One region of the Leuconostoc lactis genome, then DNA from elsewhere that is predicted to be linked to it. Evidence: riboswitches for the same ligand, from Rfam matches in the RefSeq annotation. Region 1 holds a riboswitch; the other holds the start of a gene.
The links. A riboswitch is a leader RNA that binds a small molecule or an ion and turns the genes downstream of it on or off. The one in region 1 is predicted to bind thiamine pyrophosphate.

Region 2: it holds a riboswitch for thiamine pyrophosphate, as region 1 does, so the genes downstream of both, FGL80_RS01320 (ECF transporter S component) here and thiW (energy coupling factor transporter S component ThiW) in region 1, are expected to answer to the same signal.

What each region holds. Positions count from the first base shown of each region.
Region 1 covers NZ_CP042420.1:802,309-810,583, reverse strand. The annotation lists gene FGL80_RS04120 (alpha/beta hydrolase) at 1-276, opposite strand, end outside; gene FGL80_RS04115 (M3 family oligoendopeptidase) at 440-2,239, shown strand; gene thiE (thiamine phosphate synthase) at 2,250-2,903, opposite strand; gene thiD (bifunctional hydroxymethylpyrimidine kinase/phosphomethylpyrimidine kinase) at 2,893-3,726, opposite strand; gene thiM (hydroxyethylthiazole kinase) at 3,716-4,495, opposite strand; gene thiW (energy coupling factor transporter S component ThiW) at 4,517-5,041, opposite strand; TPP riboswitch at 5,159-5,248, opposite strand; gene FGL80_RS04090 (hypothetical protein) at 5,302-5,811, opposite strand; gene FGL80_RS04085 (NAD(P)H-binding protein) at 6,026-6,637, shown strand; gene FGL80_RS04080 (peptidoglycan D,D-transpeptidase FtsI family protein) at 6,667-8,275, opposite strand, start outside.
Region 2 covers NZ_CP042420.1:270,580-278,854, forward strand. The annotation lists gene FGL80_RS01285 (methionine ABC transporter ATP-binding protein) at 1-18, shown strand, start outside; gene FGL80_RS01290 (methionine ABC transporter permease) at 21-716, shown strand; gene FGL80_RS01295 (GntR family transcriptional regulator) at 882-1,589, opposite strand; gene nagA (N-acetylglucosamine-6-phosphate deacetylase) at 1,589-2,734, opposite strand; gene FGL80_RS01305 (phosphatidylglycerophosphatase A) at 2,894-3,394, opposite strand; tRNA gene FGL80_RS01310 (tRNA-Gln) at 3,506-3,577, shown strand; gene FGL80_RS01315 (dihydrolipoyl dehydrogenase family protein) at 3,676-5,013, opposite strand; TPP riboswitch at 5,141-5,230, shown strand; gene FGL80_RS01320 (ECF transporter S component) at 5,371-5,952, shown strand; gene FGL80_RS01325 (ABC transporter ATP-binding protein) at 5,945-7,354, shown strand; gene FGL80_RS01330 (energy-coupling factor transporter transmembrane component T family protein) at 7,351-8,013, shown strand; gene tenA (thiaminase II) at 8,024-8,275, shown strand, end outside.

The sequences.
Region 1 (8,275 bases):
CAAAATGGCCGTTTTATTGGTTTTTTGTGCCGCTGGGACATACCAAGCATCAAGCTTAAGCCCGTCAGCAGTGGTTTCATACCAGACTTGCTTGTCACGTGCTAAAAAAGCATGTTCATAGCGATACAGTGGATCATCTTTTTGACGTAATGCATCCGGCTGATGCGATTTTGGATCCCGCACTTGGGCGACGTGGAAAAAATATTGTCCGGCGACTACCAAAATCACAATCATCACCAATACAAAGCCGAGTAGCCATTTGACTAAGTTTTGCATAGTTGTTTACCCCTTAAAACAACAATTTTACACTACCGCCGACATCCCCGCAAACAATTTTTCTATTATTTTCACGTCACTTCATGATAATTTTTTCATCATGTTGCAATGTTTAAATGATAAAATGGTATACTTGAAAGAAAATCATAAAAGAGGTATTCACATGGTGTATTCACAGACATGGGATTTAGACAGTATTTATCCCGGCGGCATTACGTCTCCAGAACTGGCAAACAAGTACCAGGCTGTTGCGCAAGATATTCAAATCTTTGCACAACAGGTCGCTCAAGCCCAGCCATCTGCCGAGACGATTGCTGATTTGTCTGATTTAGCACAAAAAATCGGTTCTGGCTTAGGGACGATTAGTATTTTCATTAATGGTTGGGCATCAGTTGATTACGGTAACAGTGCTTACGGCCCTCATTTTGACAAACTTGGGCAACTCTTTGTCGCTTTTGCGGCACCTATGAATCAATTTAAAAAACTGTTATTGCAACTTGATGACACTGAATTTGCAGATGCTCTGGCAACAGAACGTTTGCGTCCCATTCAATTCTATCTCACCGAGCTACGCACTGATGCCAAGCGCTTACTAGATGATCACACCGAAGCCTTAATTAATCAATTTGATTTAGATGGGCAACAAGCTTGGTCCCAACATTATGATACGATTTCGGCTGGTCTATCCCTAACTTATACGGATGCCGAAGATGGCCAAAAGCGACAAATTTCTGCTGGTCAAGCCTTGAACATGTTAGATGGTGAACCTAACAACGAAACACGTGCCAACATTATGGCGAGCTACGAAAAAATGTGGGCCAGTGCCGAAAATCTCACCGCCGATACGCTCAATCATTTAGCCGGTTTCCGTTTAACGAACCAAAAGGCTCATGGCTACCAGTCACATCTTGAACAACCACTCGAAATGAACCGTATGTCACAGGCCACTTTGGATGCGATGTGGGCCGTCGTGGATGCCAACAAGGCGATGTTTAAACCCTACTTTGAACGAAAGAAGCAACTTTTGGGTCTTGAAAAGCTCGGCTGGCAAGACCAAGTTGCGCCTTTAACGCATGTTGGCGATTACCAACCAACCGACGTGTCTTATGATGATGCCGCAGCTTTCATTATTGAACAATTCGGAAAATTTTCACCTAAAATGGCTGATTTTGCTAAAATGGCTTTTGATAAACGCTGGATTGAAGCGGAGAACCGACCAGGTAAACAACCCGGCGGTTACATGGAATCTGTTCCTGACTTACATGAATCACGTATTTTCTTAACGTATACGGGCTCTGTTAATGATGCGGCGACAATTGCCCATGAGTTGGGACACGCCTTCCACTCGGCACAACTTGTTGACCTACCACTTTGGCGCGATGCCTATGCCATGAACGTAGCCGAAACGGCATCCACGTTCGCTGAACTCATTGTCAATGATGCCAATGTTCGCGGTGCAAAGTCTGACGCTGAAAAGCTGGTACTGTTAGATGCTAAAATGACCAATCCGATTGCGATGTTTTTAAATATCCATGCGCGCTTCCTATTTGAAGACGCTTTTTATACCGAACGTCAAAACGGGGTTGTGACGCCACAACGTTTGAACGAATTAATGGATGCTGCGCAAGAAGCTGCTTTTGATGGCATGTTAGAGGTGCGCCATCCTCACTTCTGGTCATCAAAACTCCACTTCTTCATTGATTCTGTCCCATTCTATAACTTCCCTTATACCTTCGGTTATCTCTTCTCAGCGGGTATTTACGCGCGTGCCCAACAAGATGGAGCTAATTTTGAAGATAAATATATCGCATTGCTACGAGATACGGCTAATATGACCGCTGAAGAACTTGCCAAAAAGCATCTCGATGTTGATTTGACGCAACCTGACTTCTGGCAAGCTGGGGCTGACTTAATTAAGCAAGATATCGATGAATTCCTTCAACTATCAGAACAATTCGTTTAAAAAAAGAGCCTTATGTCTCTTTTTTTGTGGTGAGTTGTTGCCAAAATGCCAGCGTTGCTGCAATATCTTGACTCTGACTAATCATACTAATTACCGCCGCACCGGCAACACCAGTTGCTAAGACATCAGCTAGGTTATCTGCTTGAATCCCACCAATGGCCACACTTGGCCACTGGCTTGTCGCCACTAATGTCTGTAATCCCGTAACGCCAATAGCCGGTTTGGCATCAGCCTTACTAGTTGTTGGATAAACAGGACCAATGCCGATATGATCAATACCGGCTAGGTGCGCAATTCGCGCATATTCTTGCTGATTAGATACCGAAATACCAACCACAAGGTCACCGGCAGCTTGGATATTTTCAACTGGCTCACCATCTCCCTGCCCAAAATGCACCCCATCCGCATGAACGACATACGCCAAAGCCACATCATCATCGATGATTAACGGTACATCGTATTGCCGGGTTAACTCACGCACCTGCTGTGCCACCCGTAATTTATCATTCCCCGTCAAAGCACCAGGCCCTTTTTCCCGATATTGGAACAGCGTAATGCCTGACTGTAGTGCTTGGGTCAACACATCCCAAAAAACTATCTCATTGGCCACGTCTTGTGTGCCACAGACAAAATAGCGTGCTAATACTGTTGGGTCAAATGTCATCATACACCTCCGGCTGATTCTCAGCCGTCACTTTTGGAAAATGGTTCAATGGCCCATGCCCATGACCGACTGCAATACCATCACGAATTGTGGCATCGACATACGCTTTGGCATGAATAATCGCTGTTTTCAGCGTCACGCCCAACCCTAGTTGGGCAGTAATTGCTGCTGAAATTGTATCGCCAGTGCCATGGGTTCTGGGCGTATCAAACCGTGTTGTTTGCAACCAAAAATGTTCGCCATTTTCTAAGCGCACATAGTCTGTCACCTTACGCGCATTGCCATGGCCACCTTTAATTAAAATATTTTTCGTTCCAAAACTATGCAACCTGTCAGCTGCTGCCATGATGTCACTTGGCGATTGAATTGTGAGACCAGTTAAAACCTCAGCTTCAGGAATATTTGGGGTAATTAAAGTGGCTAACGGCATCAATGTTGTCCGCACAGTTGCCACGGCTTCATCCGAAAGTAACTGGGCACCACCTTTAGCCACCATCACTGGGTCTAAAATTAACGGCCCAAAATCAAATTGCTGTAGTCCTTGTGCGACTGTTTCAACCGTGGCTGCATCACCGAGCATCCCTGTTTTTACCGCGCGAATTGCCAAATCGTCTGCTACCGATTGGAGTTGCGCCATCACCATGTCTTGGGGTAGCATATGCACGTGTTGGACACCCAATGTATTTTGCGCAGTCACGGATACGACAACATTCGCACCATAAATGCCATGTGCAGCAAAGGTATTTAAATCAGCGGTCATACCCGCGCCACCACTAGAATCAGTACCTGCAATTGTCATGACTTGTGGGGTTTCATTGACCATTTTTCACCTCTTGTGCCACAAATGTTTCTAATGCGTCTGCTGTCAATAAGTAGAGTTCATCTAAGACTTGATTGACAAAATAACCAGGGGTTGTGACTGTTTTTGCAGCCTGAACACCAGCTAACTTCATCATCGCCATGGCCCGTACCGTATTGGTAACTGATATCTCATCGCCGTTAAAAGCACCAATCAAAGCAGAAAGCGCATCGCCCGTTCCCACGTTTGTGGCCAATAAGGGGACATCAACGGCAATGGTTTGCGTTGTCATCCCATCGCTCACGACGTCCATGGCCCCACTCATCGCAATGATGGCGCCAGTTTTTTTGGCAGCCTGCTGTGCAATCGTGAGTAAATCGCCATCACCGGTGGCATCAATGCCCTGACTAGCAAAATCAATACCAGCAAACCAGGCAATTTCCGCTGCATTACCGCGAATAATATCAACTTTGGCATCTGTCATCACCGCTTTAACAGGCACACTACGCGATGGTATCCCAACTGCCACTGGGTCCAAGACCACAACTTTTTTGGCTTGGTTAGCCAATTGCGCTAATTTAATGGTTTCCAGTAATTCTGCCCGACGCCAAGTGCCTGTATTAATCACCACGGCATCACTGACGTTCACTAAATCTGGAAATTCAGCAATCTCGCGGGCCATAATTGGCGAACCACCAACCACGTTGATAACATTAGCCACAAATTGGGGCGTCACATAGTTGGCATAGTTAAACACCAAAGGCGATGTTGTTTTTAAAGTTTTTAAATCCATGATTAACCTCGTTCATTTTGTTTAGAAACGATCCATTAAACGGCCCAATAGGCCAGTTTTTTGGGTCACTTTTAAGAATAAGTAGCCTAACACAGCCCCGAAAGTTGCGGCGGGTACAAAGAAAGGGATATAAAAGAAAAGGCTTGGTATATGGGCATGATATAGTACATTCATCAGTGGCACGGCCACTATCGCTGAAATCACCCCAGTCCCAATCACTTCACCAATCACCGCCGCACTATACTTGCCGGTCCAGCGATATAAAAAACCGGCCAAGCCCGCACCAATCACAGCCCCAACAATCGCCAAAATTGGACGCCCTGCCAAAATCATCCGCAAACTACCGGTCAAAAACGCCACGGCAATCGCATACCAAGGCCCTAACAACACCGCTGTGATGACATTAAAAAAATGTTGAAACGGTGCCATATTGGGGAGCACCACGACACTAGATGTCGCAAATGATAAGGCTGTTAGCACACCTGCTAACGCCATTTTTCGTACGGTTCGCTTAGAACCAAGCCCTGCTGTTATCGTCGTTGCCACAATCGTCTCCTCTGCTGAGCTGGGGCTGATCACCAAGAAAAATAAAAAACCGTCACCTTTTTTCGCACAGGAAAAACAGGTGACGGTCATAAAAAGTATGGTTTAACCCACTTATTAGTCTTCATCAATGAATCTCCCTTCGCGCGCATTACCGCGATCAGGTTCAATGGGTATTTCTCAGCCAACTTGGCACCCCAGATCGTGTTATTTAATTATGACATCATTCTAGCGTATAAATTTAGAGATTGCAAGCAACGATGTTAAACGCCTTGTGTTTGATTGTTGTCATCATCTTTTTTATGCATCAATGAGAGATGATCTTCTGACATCACATGAGCGTAAGTTGTCGTATAAGCATTACGCATTAGTCGTTGCATTTGCTTATAAGTATCACTTTCCAAAAATTCAACAAGCGTTGCTTGATCTGGCCAAAAAGTCCATAACATATACTCAGACTTACCATCCGCACTTTGTGCCAAAATGGCATTGGCTGACACCAATTGACCAATCAATTCATCGTTATGTTCTTTACTTTGGAACGCAATTTGATGAATAAAATTACCCTGCAGTTGTCCATTAATGACGCGACTATTAAAAGGCATTGGTCGCTTAAATTGCTGAACTAATGCCGGTTCACCAACAATCAAAAGATTAGTACCGGATAGTTGCGACACTTTCCCCAAATAAAAGAAATTTTGCGGATGCGCAGCCTGCATCTCTAGTAATGTAGCTGGCGATTGTTCAGGTGCTAGAACTAAATTAATTTCCATGAGTATGGCTCCTTTAAATAACTTTTTGCGGTTCGTGGCGACATCATCAGTTAGTGCTATTTGACCCCCATCTTTTCAACAATGATCAGTTGCACCCACCCGTCTGCTGCCAGGAGACGGGTATCCAGTATTGTCGATCAGATAGCACACTGTCATGCTGCCATTACTAATAACCATTGTACCCCTTCTGACCGTTTCATGCTAAAATAAAATCATGACAAAACTACTAATTTTAGGGGCCAATGGCCAAATCGCAAAACTTGTGGTGCCTATGCTTGCCCATACTAATACAGAAACGGTCTTAACCTCACTTCACGCACGGCCAGACCATGGCATTCAAGCCTTAGATGCCGTTAACGAAGATGCCCTCGTCACAGCAATGAAGGATGTAGACATCGTTTATGCCAATATTGGTGCTGAAGGCCGCCAAAAATCAGCCGCAAATAGTGTGGTCAATGCTATGCACACTGCCGGTGTGAAGCGTTTGATTTGGGTTGCGACAATTGGTGTCCATAACGAATTATCCGATGACAAACGTGACCTTTGGGCCAATCTACTCGGCACAACCGATAACGAAAATACCTATATGGGCGATCAAGCCGCCGCAGTCGCACGGATTATGTCATCTGCACTCGATTATACGATTGTTCGACCAAATGAGCTACTTGATGATAACATCATGCAAACCATTCATGTGCAAACCGATCCCCATGAACAAATTGTTGGTGGGCCAATTACACGCACGAGTGTTGCCGAATTTATCACACAACTTATTTTACACCCTGATACTTATATCGCCCAATCAGTTGCGATTTCACAGCAATAAAAAACACCTGAAAGTTATTTTCAGGTGTTTTATTTTGCATCTGGTTTTGCTTCAACATACTGCCAGTAAGCATCAATAATTTTAGCTGATATTTTACCGTTCGTACCATCCAAGTAATTGTTCATCCCCGGAATGGCCATCGCGACAGCAAAAGGTTGTCCTGGCACATAAGCAACCATCGATTCGGTAAATGTATCATGGCCGTTGGTCTTGGTTTCCGCTGTTCCTGTTTTAGCATAAACTTTTGGTACCAATTTGTGCATGTCCGAACCACCCGTATTCCAAGAATCCGAGCCATTGGCAACACGGTTCATCCCTTCTTTAATGATTGCCCACTCACTTGGTGAGAGATTAACCTGACCTTGAACAATCGGCGATGCTGTCCAAACTGTCTTGGCACGATCACTATTGGGCTGGCTTTGCAAAATTGAACCGACCACATGTGGTTGTACTAAGTAACCGCCGTTGGCAATCGTTGCGACATAGCGGGCGAGTTGTAATGTCGTGTAAGTATCATATTGTCCAAATGACTCATACAAATATTTACCACGCGCTTCACCGGTAGTTGGGCCACGATAACCGGCCGTTTCCCCCGTGATGTCGATGCCAGTCTTAGTTCCCAGACCAAACTGGCCTAACCCATTACGCAAAGTCTGGAAAGCATCAGCATGTAACGCTAACGGTGATTCAGGACTATAAGTCTGACCACCAATTTTCATCCCCAACTGCACAAAGTACGTGTTGGATGAGCGTTCTAGTGCAGTTTGTGCATCAATTGGGATTGCTTTCCCGCCACGGTTCCAATAAGACGTAATTTCTGGTGTCCCAGCAATTTTAATCGCTTGGTCATTTAAGACCGTGTTGTTAGCTGAGATAACCCCTTTCTGGAAGGCCGTTGCTAACACCGCTGGCTTCACAACCGACCCCATGACAATCCCACGATTAATGTTACCGAGTGGATTAGCTGTCTTCTTCCCCGTCGCCGCGTCGCGATCAACCCCAGCCATGGCGTAAAGTCCACCAGTATAGGGGTTAATTACCGTGGCATAAGCGCCTTGAACATCACCACCTGGCAAATTATCTTCCAAAATTTTTTGGACTTCACTTTGGAAACGGGCGTTAATTGTCAACTTAATGTTATCCCCAGCTTGCCCATTATATTTAACTTGTGATGATTTGACTTGGCCATCACTATTTGTTGTGACCAACGTCTGAGACGCTGATCCCTTCAGGATCGACTCATAATCCATTTCAAGACTGGAGTTACCCACTGGCTCATTTTGTGAATAGCCTTGCGCTAGCAAAGTGTGCAAGCGGTTTTCTGGCAAACCAGTCGCTTCGTTCGTCACTGTACCAACAAGTGCTTTAAAGGCATCCCCTTCTGGATATTGACGCGTCCAACTCGTCCCTAATTTAACCCCTGGGAACTCACTTAAGCGCTCACCAATTTCGGCTAATTCCTGATTCGACACGTCAGATTCTTTAATGAAGGTTGTGGACAAAGTGTAGGCGCCACTCATGCGTTGAAAAATCATCGCGGCGTTATCATCCACATTATCCGTCAAATGATGTGTGAGGACATAATTAACCATCAGATTATTCACTTCAGCAGGTGTTAGGGTTGCCCCTTTTTTAGCA
Region 2 (8,275 bases), 530 kb from region 1:
CTTAAAGGAGGGCAATAATCATGCAGACATGGTTCGCACAGACATTTCCAAATGTGGTTTATCAAGGCTGGACTGGTGATACTGGTTGGCTAACGGCCATTAATGAAACACTCTTTATGACATTTTGGTCCGCTCTTTTTGGCGGTTTGCTTGGCCTGATTTTTGGGGTTGGCTTGGTGATTACAGCACCTAATGGGATCACCCCAAATCGCGCCGGCTTTTGGCTCTTAGATAAAATCGTCTCAATCTTCCGTGCTGTCCCATTCATTATTTTACTAGCTGCCATTGCACCATTTACCAAGCTTTTGGTCGGCACACAAATTGGGACAACTGCGGCGCTTGTGCCTTTGTCACTCGGTGTCTTTCCTTTCTATGCCCGTCAAGTACAAGTCGCTTTATCAGAAGTCGACGGCGGTATTGTTGAAGCCGCACAATCTGTGGGCGCCTCATTTTGGGATATCGTCTTCGGTGTTTACTTGCGTGAAGGCCGTTCAGAAATCATTCGTGTCTCAACTGTCACACTCATTAGTTTAATTGGTTTGACAGCCATGGCTGGTGCCATTGGTGCTGGTGGTTTGGGTAACATGGCCATTTCTTATGGTTATAACCGTTTTGCCACAGATACGACCTGGTTTGCCACTATTCTTGTCTTAATTCTTGTCTTGATTGTACAAGTGGTGGGTGATTACCTCGCTAAAAAGTTAAGCCATAAGTAAGCACGCTTATCAAATATAATCGCTTATAAAAAATGCTAATACCTCGCGTATTAGCATTTTTATTATTTTGGCAATAAATCCGTTACCTTTTATGAGCGGTGCGGTCGTACTCATCCTGATTTTTCTACCCACTAAAAAAGACTAGCATCAGCTAGTCTTTTAACGTTATCGTGTCAATGTAAATTCAAAACGTTCGCCCACATAATACGAACGGACATATTCAAACGGTCGATCATTTTGGTCAAAAGAGACTTGACGTACCGTCAAAATCGCATCCCCACGCTTAATTTGTAACAATTCTGCCAGGCGTTCGTTGGCCAGACTGGCTGAAATCGTTTGTTCTGCGCGACCAGGTTGCACGCCAGCCTTGCCCAACGTCACATATAACGATTCGGTCAGGTCATGCTTGGAAAAATTCGTCACCAACTTTGCTGGTACTGTCGTCCGTTCAAGCAAAATAGGTTCATCATCCCCCATACGCAACCGTTCCATCACAATCACCTCATCAGTTTGCGCCAATTGCAAATGCGCCATTTCAGAGGCTGATGGTGACGTGACTCTATAACTCACAGTTTTCGTGCTTGCCACGCGTCCTGTAGCAGCCATCAATTCCGTAAAACTGGTCATGCCTAAGGCACGCTCTGAAACCTTTTGCTCTGCGACATACGTCCCAGACCCAACTTTACGTTCCAATAAACCTTCGTCAACGAGTGTTTGTACAGCTTGCCGTAGTGTCATTCGTGACACATTAAAAGCCGCCGCCAATTCACGTTCGGCTGGTAGTCGCTTATGTGACTGCCATTCCCCTGCCTCGATGCGCGCTTTAATTTGATTATGAATTTGGATGTAACGTGGTGTCGCAGGTTTTGTCATTAATTCTTCCGTGCAAATCGACGACCCAATGAATACGTCGCCAATAATTGCATATCTTCCTTATTAAATAAATTGAAATCAGCATCCTTGCCAATCGCAAGTTCGCCCTTTTGGGTCAGCCCAAATTCACGGGCTTGATTGACTGAACTCATTTGAACAGCAGCTTGAATGTCAGCAGATGTCATCTGTTGAATATTACGGAATGCGTCATCATAAGCTAACACTGAACCCGCGAGATGCCCATTTTCAAGACGGGCTTGCTTATCTTTCACGATCACTTTTTGACCACCAAGTTCAGAAACCCCGTCACCAAGGCCTTCAGCTCGCATGGAATCCGTAATTAATTCTAACTGTTCAGGCCCTTTCAAACGAAAGGCCAATTCTAGCATATCAGGGGCGATGTGGAAACCATCAGCGATTAATTCCGCCGTGATTGATGATTCAAGCATCGCATGGCCCGTCACGCCAGGTTCTCGATGGTGGAGTGGCCGTTGCGCATTGTAAAGATGTGTCACGTGTGTCGCGCGTGAATGGGTCAATTGTTCACGTGTCGCATTAGAGTGCCCGACTGACGGGCGAATATTATGCGCCAACATAAAGGCTTCAAAATCAGGCATGCCACCGTTTTCGGGCGCATACGTGACTAAGCGAATCCGTTCACCAGATAAAGCATACCACTTTTTGAGCAATTCAGTATCAGGATCAACAATGTATTCTTCTGGCTGCGCGCCCATAAAGACCTTGTTAATGAATGGTCCTTCCAAATGAATGCCTTGAATAACTGGGTTTGTTTTTGCCACTTGGTCAATCGTCACCAAGGCGCGTTCAATATTTTCTGGGGATTGCGTCATGGTTGTGGGAAAAAGTGACGTAATCCCTTCGGTCACCATCAAGTTAACCATCTCATTAAGCTTTTCAGGATCCCCGTCCATCGTATCGAAACCATAGCCACCGTGCTTATGCACATCGATAAAGCCAGGCACCACTAAACGGCCACTGGCCTCCTCAATCACTGTATCTTCAGCATCAGGGACAAAATCTGCCATATAACCGACATCTAAAATCTTATCAGAAAAACGGATATACGCATCTGGCATGTGCTTGTATCCTGTGTAAAGATCAATATTTTTCAATAATTTTACCATGATTATACGTGTCACAGTATCATCATTATTCAACTACACACATTGAATAATTTATATGCTTAGACACTGCCTCCTTTTTCTAACTATCCTCATTATAATTGGTATAGACCGATTTTGCAAATCAAAATAAAAACGCCGTAGCGTTAAATGGTGTGTGCACTAATTCGTCACAATATTTCTCGCATAGTTATGCGCAATTTTTGAAGCCGCAGCAGCTGCCAAGGCACCAGCAATATCATCCGCAAAAGTGGTTACGGCTGGCGTTGTTTTCCCCAAGCGATCCAATTCGCCTACTAACCCAACTTTGGTTTTATCAATGTAGCCATAGTTGGTCACACCAATGGTGTCATAAGACATCGCAATGGCTGTTCCCAACGTTTCATCCACGCCAAAAAGTGTATCGTCCCCTTCAACTAAATCTTGCAAAGGTGATTCCAGCAAATGCGCTTCGGCCAAACGATCCAATTCCAATGCCACCCAAATTTGATGTTGCACGACGCGCTTATGTAAAATACTAATCACCGCTTCTTCAACTTGTGCTAATGTCAAATCGGGTTGATAGCGATGTTGGTTTTCATACCCAATCAACGCAATTCCGCGAATCGTGATGCGATGCTTTTTGAGTTTTTCGACAGTATTTTCATAAGTTGCGTATGCCATGATTGTTCTCCCTTTATTATGTCCCTAGTATAAACAATAAATCACGATTTGACAAAGCCCGTTTTGAGGCTTGCAAAATCCGTGTGAAGTCTGTAAAATATATAGAGTAATTGCCCCTTGGCCAAGCGGTAAGGCGGTGGCTTCTGGTGCCACTATGCGTTGGTTCGAATCCAACAGGGGCAATGTTAGTAGCAGTCTTAGGACTGCTTTTTTTGTGCCCTTTTTTACGTCAAAATACGATTAAAGTGAGCGAAAAAAGCCATCGTCTAAGACGATGGCTTTTAATAAAACGTTGCAAATTCTGATCCCAATGACGGATAGGCATATAAGTTAGCTTGCGTTTCGGCTAACGTTCGCCGTTCATTAATAGCCGTGACAAAATAATTAATCACTTCTTCAGCTTCAGCAGCAATTACGCTCGCCCCAACAATATGGCCGGCATCATCAAGTACAGTCCGTACCCGCGCTGTATCATTGTAACGATAAAATGGCATGACCTGACTCATATCAATATCAGTTACTCGATAACCCTTTGCCAGTCCTGCTTCAACGGATAACCCAACTTGGGCAATATGTTGGGTGCCAAATACCACAACTGGAATGGCCGGATAAGTAATCGGTGCGGTATTCAACCCCGCAATGACTTGCGCCACGTAACGACCTTCATGGTTCCCAGTTGGCACTAACTTAGGGACTGGTGAGCCACCGACATCCCCAATGGCATAGATATGTGGGTTTGACGTACGCAAATGATCATCAACCGGAATTTCCGTCGTATCCCAGACCACACCGGCATTTTCCAATTGTAATTGATCGGCATTGGCCACCCGACCAGCCGTTACAAAAACACGACCTGTCTCAAATTGTGTCCCATCTGTCAATGTCACTAGTAAGCGATCAGTCGGTGTTTTCTCGATTTGTTGGACAGTCGCATTAAAATACCAGGAAATACCCGTTTCCTGCATGTCCGTGATCAATTGACGGACTAACGTTTGATCAAACGCCCGCAGTGCTGTCGGTCCAGTGGTCACAATTCGTGTGTGAGCGCCAGCAGCCTGTGTAATATTGGCAAACTCCATTCCGATATACCCAGCGCCAATAAACGTGACATCATCTGGCATCACTGGCAAATTCAAAAAGGCTTCTGAATCTTGCGTCAATTCTGCCCCAGGAAACGTTAACGTTTTTGGGCGTTGTCCGGTAGCAATAACCCAATCAAGCGCCTTAATTCGGTCACCTGTGTCACCAACTGTAACCGTATCAGCGTTCACAAAAGCCGCCCGACCATAAAAACGGGTAATGTCTGCCGCATCAAGTCCGCGTATTTTACGGGGTTCAACAGCGTCGACATAACGCTGTTTGTGCGCCATCAAAGCTGACCAATCAATCGTTGACAAGCCGCGCAAGCCAAGATTTTGCAGTGCTGATTGCCGGTGAATTCCTTCAACAGCCGCCAGCAAGATTTTCTTTGGATCGCAGCCGTAATTAGGGCACGTCCCACCCCATAAATAATCTTCTAAAATGACGACATTTTTGCCTAAAGCGCGCGCAGCATACGCCGCTGCAAGACCAGCAGGTCCGGCGCCAATGACCCCAACTTCAAATTCATATTCTGTCATGATTCACCTCGTTGCTCATATTATACCAGTATTTCTCAAACAAGATATGACATGCCGGTATCCGCACACGCATGAAAGTGTTTGCATAAACGATTGACTTATGTTAAATTTAACGTGTAGTTGAATATTTAACAATCTGGGGTGCCATTTGGCTGAGAAACACCCATTGAACCTGATCTGGTTAGTACCAGCGAAGGGAGCATTGCGCTTTAGTGTGTCTTTAAGTAAACGCATGGTTCATAAAAAGCCAGGCGTTTTTTTGTTGGTCAAAATTTGGCCGTTATCCGACACATCAAAACTGCACCGTGCCAGACATAAGATACAAAACTACAAAAATTTTATGGAGGCATATTCATTATGCAAACGATTTCAAATTCTAAACGCCCACACTGGGCGTTACGCGATGTCCTACTGCTGGCTTTTGTCGCAGTCTTCATCGGTTTTATTTTCTGGGTGCTAGGGCCAGTTTATAATGTTTTGTCTGCTGCCCTCACACCAATGGGGTTGGCCCCCTTTGCTAACGATCTCTTGCTAGGGGGTTGGATGATGGCCGCACCTTTGGCTAGTGTGTTAATTCGCCAAGCTGGTGCGGGTGTACTGGGTGAAGTCTTTGCCGCAGCTGTTGAAATGTTGCTTGGCGGACAATGGGGCGTGGCAACCCTGCTCTCCGGTCTTGTTCAAGGTGTTGGTAGTGAAGCTGGTTTTGCGCTTCTCGGCTATAAAGATTGGCATTGGCGCGGTATTTTCGCTTCTGCTATTACCGGCACCATTGTGACCTTCGTTTGGTCACTCTTCCGTGACGGTTATGCCTCATACCATATTGGCCTACTTGTAGCCTTGTTCTTGACACGTCTTGTGTCACTCCTCTTCTTTGGTGGTGTCTTAGTCGTTGCCATCCAAAAACTGATTGAAAAAGCTGGTGTCTTACGTCGTGACTAATCTCGTTGTCCAACAAGTTAATTTTGCCTACGCTGATATACCGGTTCTTAAGGATGTGTCGTTAACGTTACAACCTGGTAGCTTGAATTTACTTGTCGGCCCAAGTGGTAGTGGTAAATCAACCCTGCTTAAACTCCTGGCCGGTCTTTATCCAACCTTTAGTGGTGGTGAATTGACGGGCACATTGACTTTAGATGGCCATGCTGTACATGATATTGTGCCTTTTCAGCGGGTAGCACATATTGGTTATCTCTTCCAAAATCCCACCCGCCAATTTGTCATGAAGACACCGTTTGAAGAACTGCGTTTTAGCCTAGAAAATCTCCAGGTTGCACCTGAAGACATCACGCCACGCATCGAAGATGCCCTGACCCGCGTGGGCATGCGTGATTTCATGTGGCATGACTTGATGACCTTGTCCGGTGGTGAAAAGCAAAAAGTGGCATTGGCCGCAGTCCTCGCAGCAGACAGTCACCTCTTACTCCTTGATGAGCCGTTTGCTAACGTGGATCCCACATCTCGATTGCAATTAATTCAGTTGATCAAAGCCTATCAACAAGCAGGCAAAACGATTTTAATTGCGGATCATGATTGGAGCGGTTACGCTGACGTTATCGATGATGTTTTCGTCATGGCTGATGGGGGATTGCACACCGCATCAGCTGACGAAAAAACAACGATTTTGTCCCAATTGCCCACCCAACCCACCGTTCACACCACCCAACCAGACGCTGTGATTGGTGACTTGGTGTTAGATCAAGTCACCCTCACCAGTGGTGATCGTCTCTTACTTTCTGAAACGTCACTCGCGATTCCCAAGGCCAAACGCACACTGATTACTGGACCAAATGGTGTTGGTAAGTCAACATTATTGTCGGCTTTGGTGAAACTTTACCCTTACGGTGGTCATATTTTGTACCAAAACCAACCACTCGCTAAACGTCGCATTGCACAACACGTTCGCGATGTTGCCCTTGTCTTCCAAAATGCCGAGCAGCAGTTTATCGCGATGACGATGGCAGAAGAATTGGCACAAGCACAGCAAATAAGTCGTTTTCCAGAAATTTGGACAGCCGATTTACTCAATGATATCTTGGTACAACTTAATTTGAGTCATGTGCGTGAACACATCGTTTACCAATTATCTGGTGGGCAACAAAAAAAGCTGCAAGTATTGCTCATGCTCATGACTGGCACACCGGTTTTGTTATTTGATGAACCCTTGGCTGGCCTAGACAGTGCGTCACAGACACAACTATTAGCTGTCATCGCTGACATGACCACCAAACAAAACCAAACCGTGGTGATGATTAGCCACCAATTACACGCGGTGACGGATTGGTTTGATTACCACTTGCAGTTTGAAGACCAGCAACTAACTTTTCGAGGTGACGCATCATGAATCCACTGATAAAATTTGGCGTGATTATGGTCATCGCCTTGGAATTAACTTTCATTAAAAGCGTGACGGTTAATCTCATCGTCATCGGTGTGAGTGCCTTGTTATACCTGATTTTGCATTTACGTTGGCGACAATGGTTATGGCTGTGCTTACTACCTGCCCTGCCAGGCCTTGGCTCTTGGTTCTCTCTGATGTACTTTGGTACCGGTGATCACGTCCACATGGCTTGGGTGATGCTATCACGTGTGTACGCTTATCTCTGGCTTGGCGGTTTGTTCACGCTAAAGCTCAATGATGAACGCGATCTTTTCTTAGCCACCCTTGAGCAACGTGCGCACTTGAGCCCCACCTTTGTTTATGCCTTAGTTGGTGTGTTAAATTTTATGCCGGCGGTGAATCAACAAATTAAAACGATTCGTGTGGCCGCCCAAATGCGGGGCATGACATTGCACGTTTGGGATCCTCAACTGTATTTTAAAGCCATTTTATCTGCCATTCGTTGGTCACAGAGTTTGGCTGAGGGGATGGTCAGTCACGGTTTTACTGAAGGCGCGCAACGTACCCATCTTGAGACCGTCACGATTAACCGACGTGATTGGCTCATTGCTTTACTGATTCTGATCATTTTCCAACTACTGTTGTTACCCCGTTGGTATTAAGGAGACTGTTATGACCTTTTCACAGGCGCTCTTAGAACGCGCCCAACCCATGATGGATGCCATTATGGTACACCCATTTGTTCAAGCCATCGCAGCTGGTACCGTACCAAATGATGTATTGAATTATTACGTGGAACAAGACGAGCATTATCTGAAAGATTATTTGCAGGTGACCGCCTTGACGATTACCAAAACCGATAATGTTGATGATATCAATAATCTTTTGACCACTGCCCAATTTGTACAAAATGAATCGCGTGCG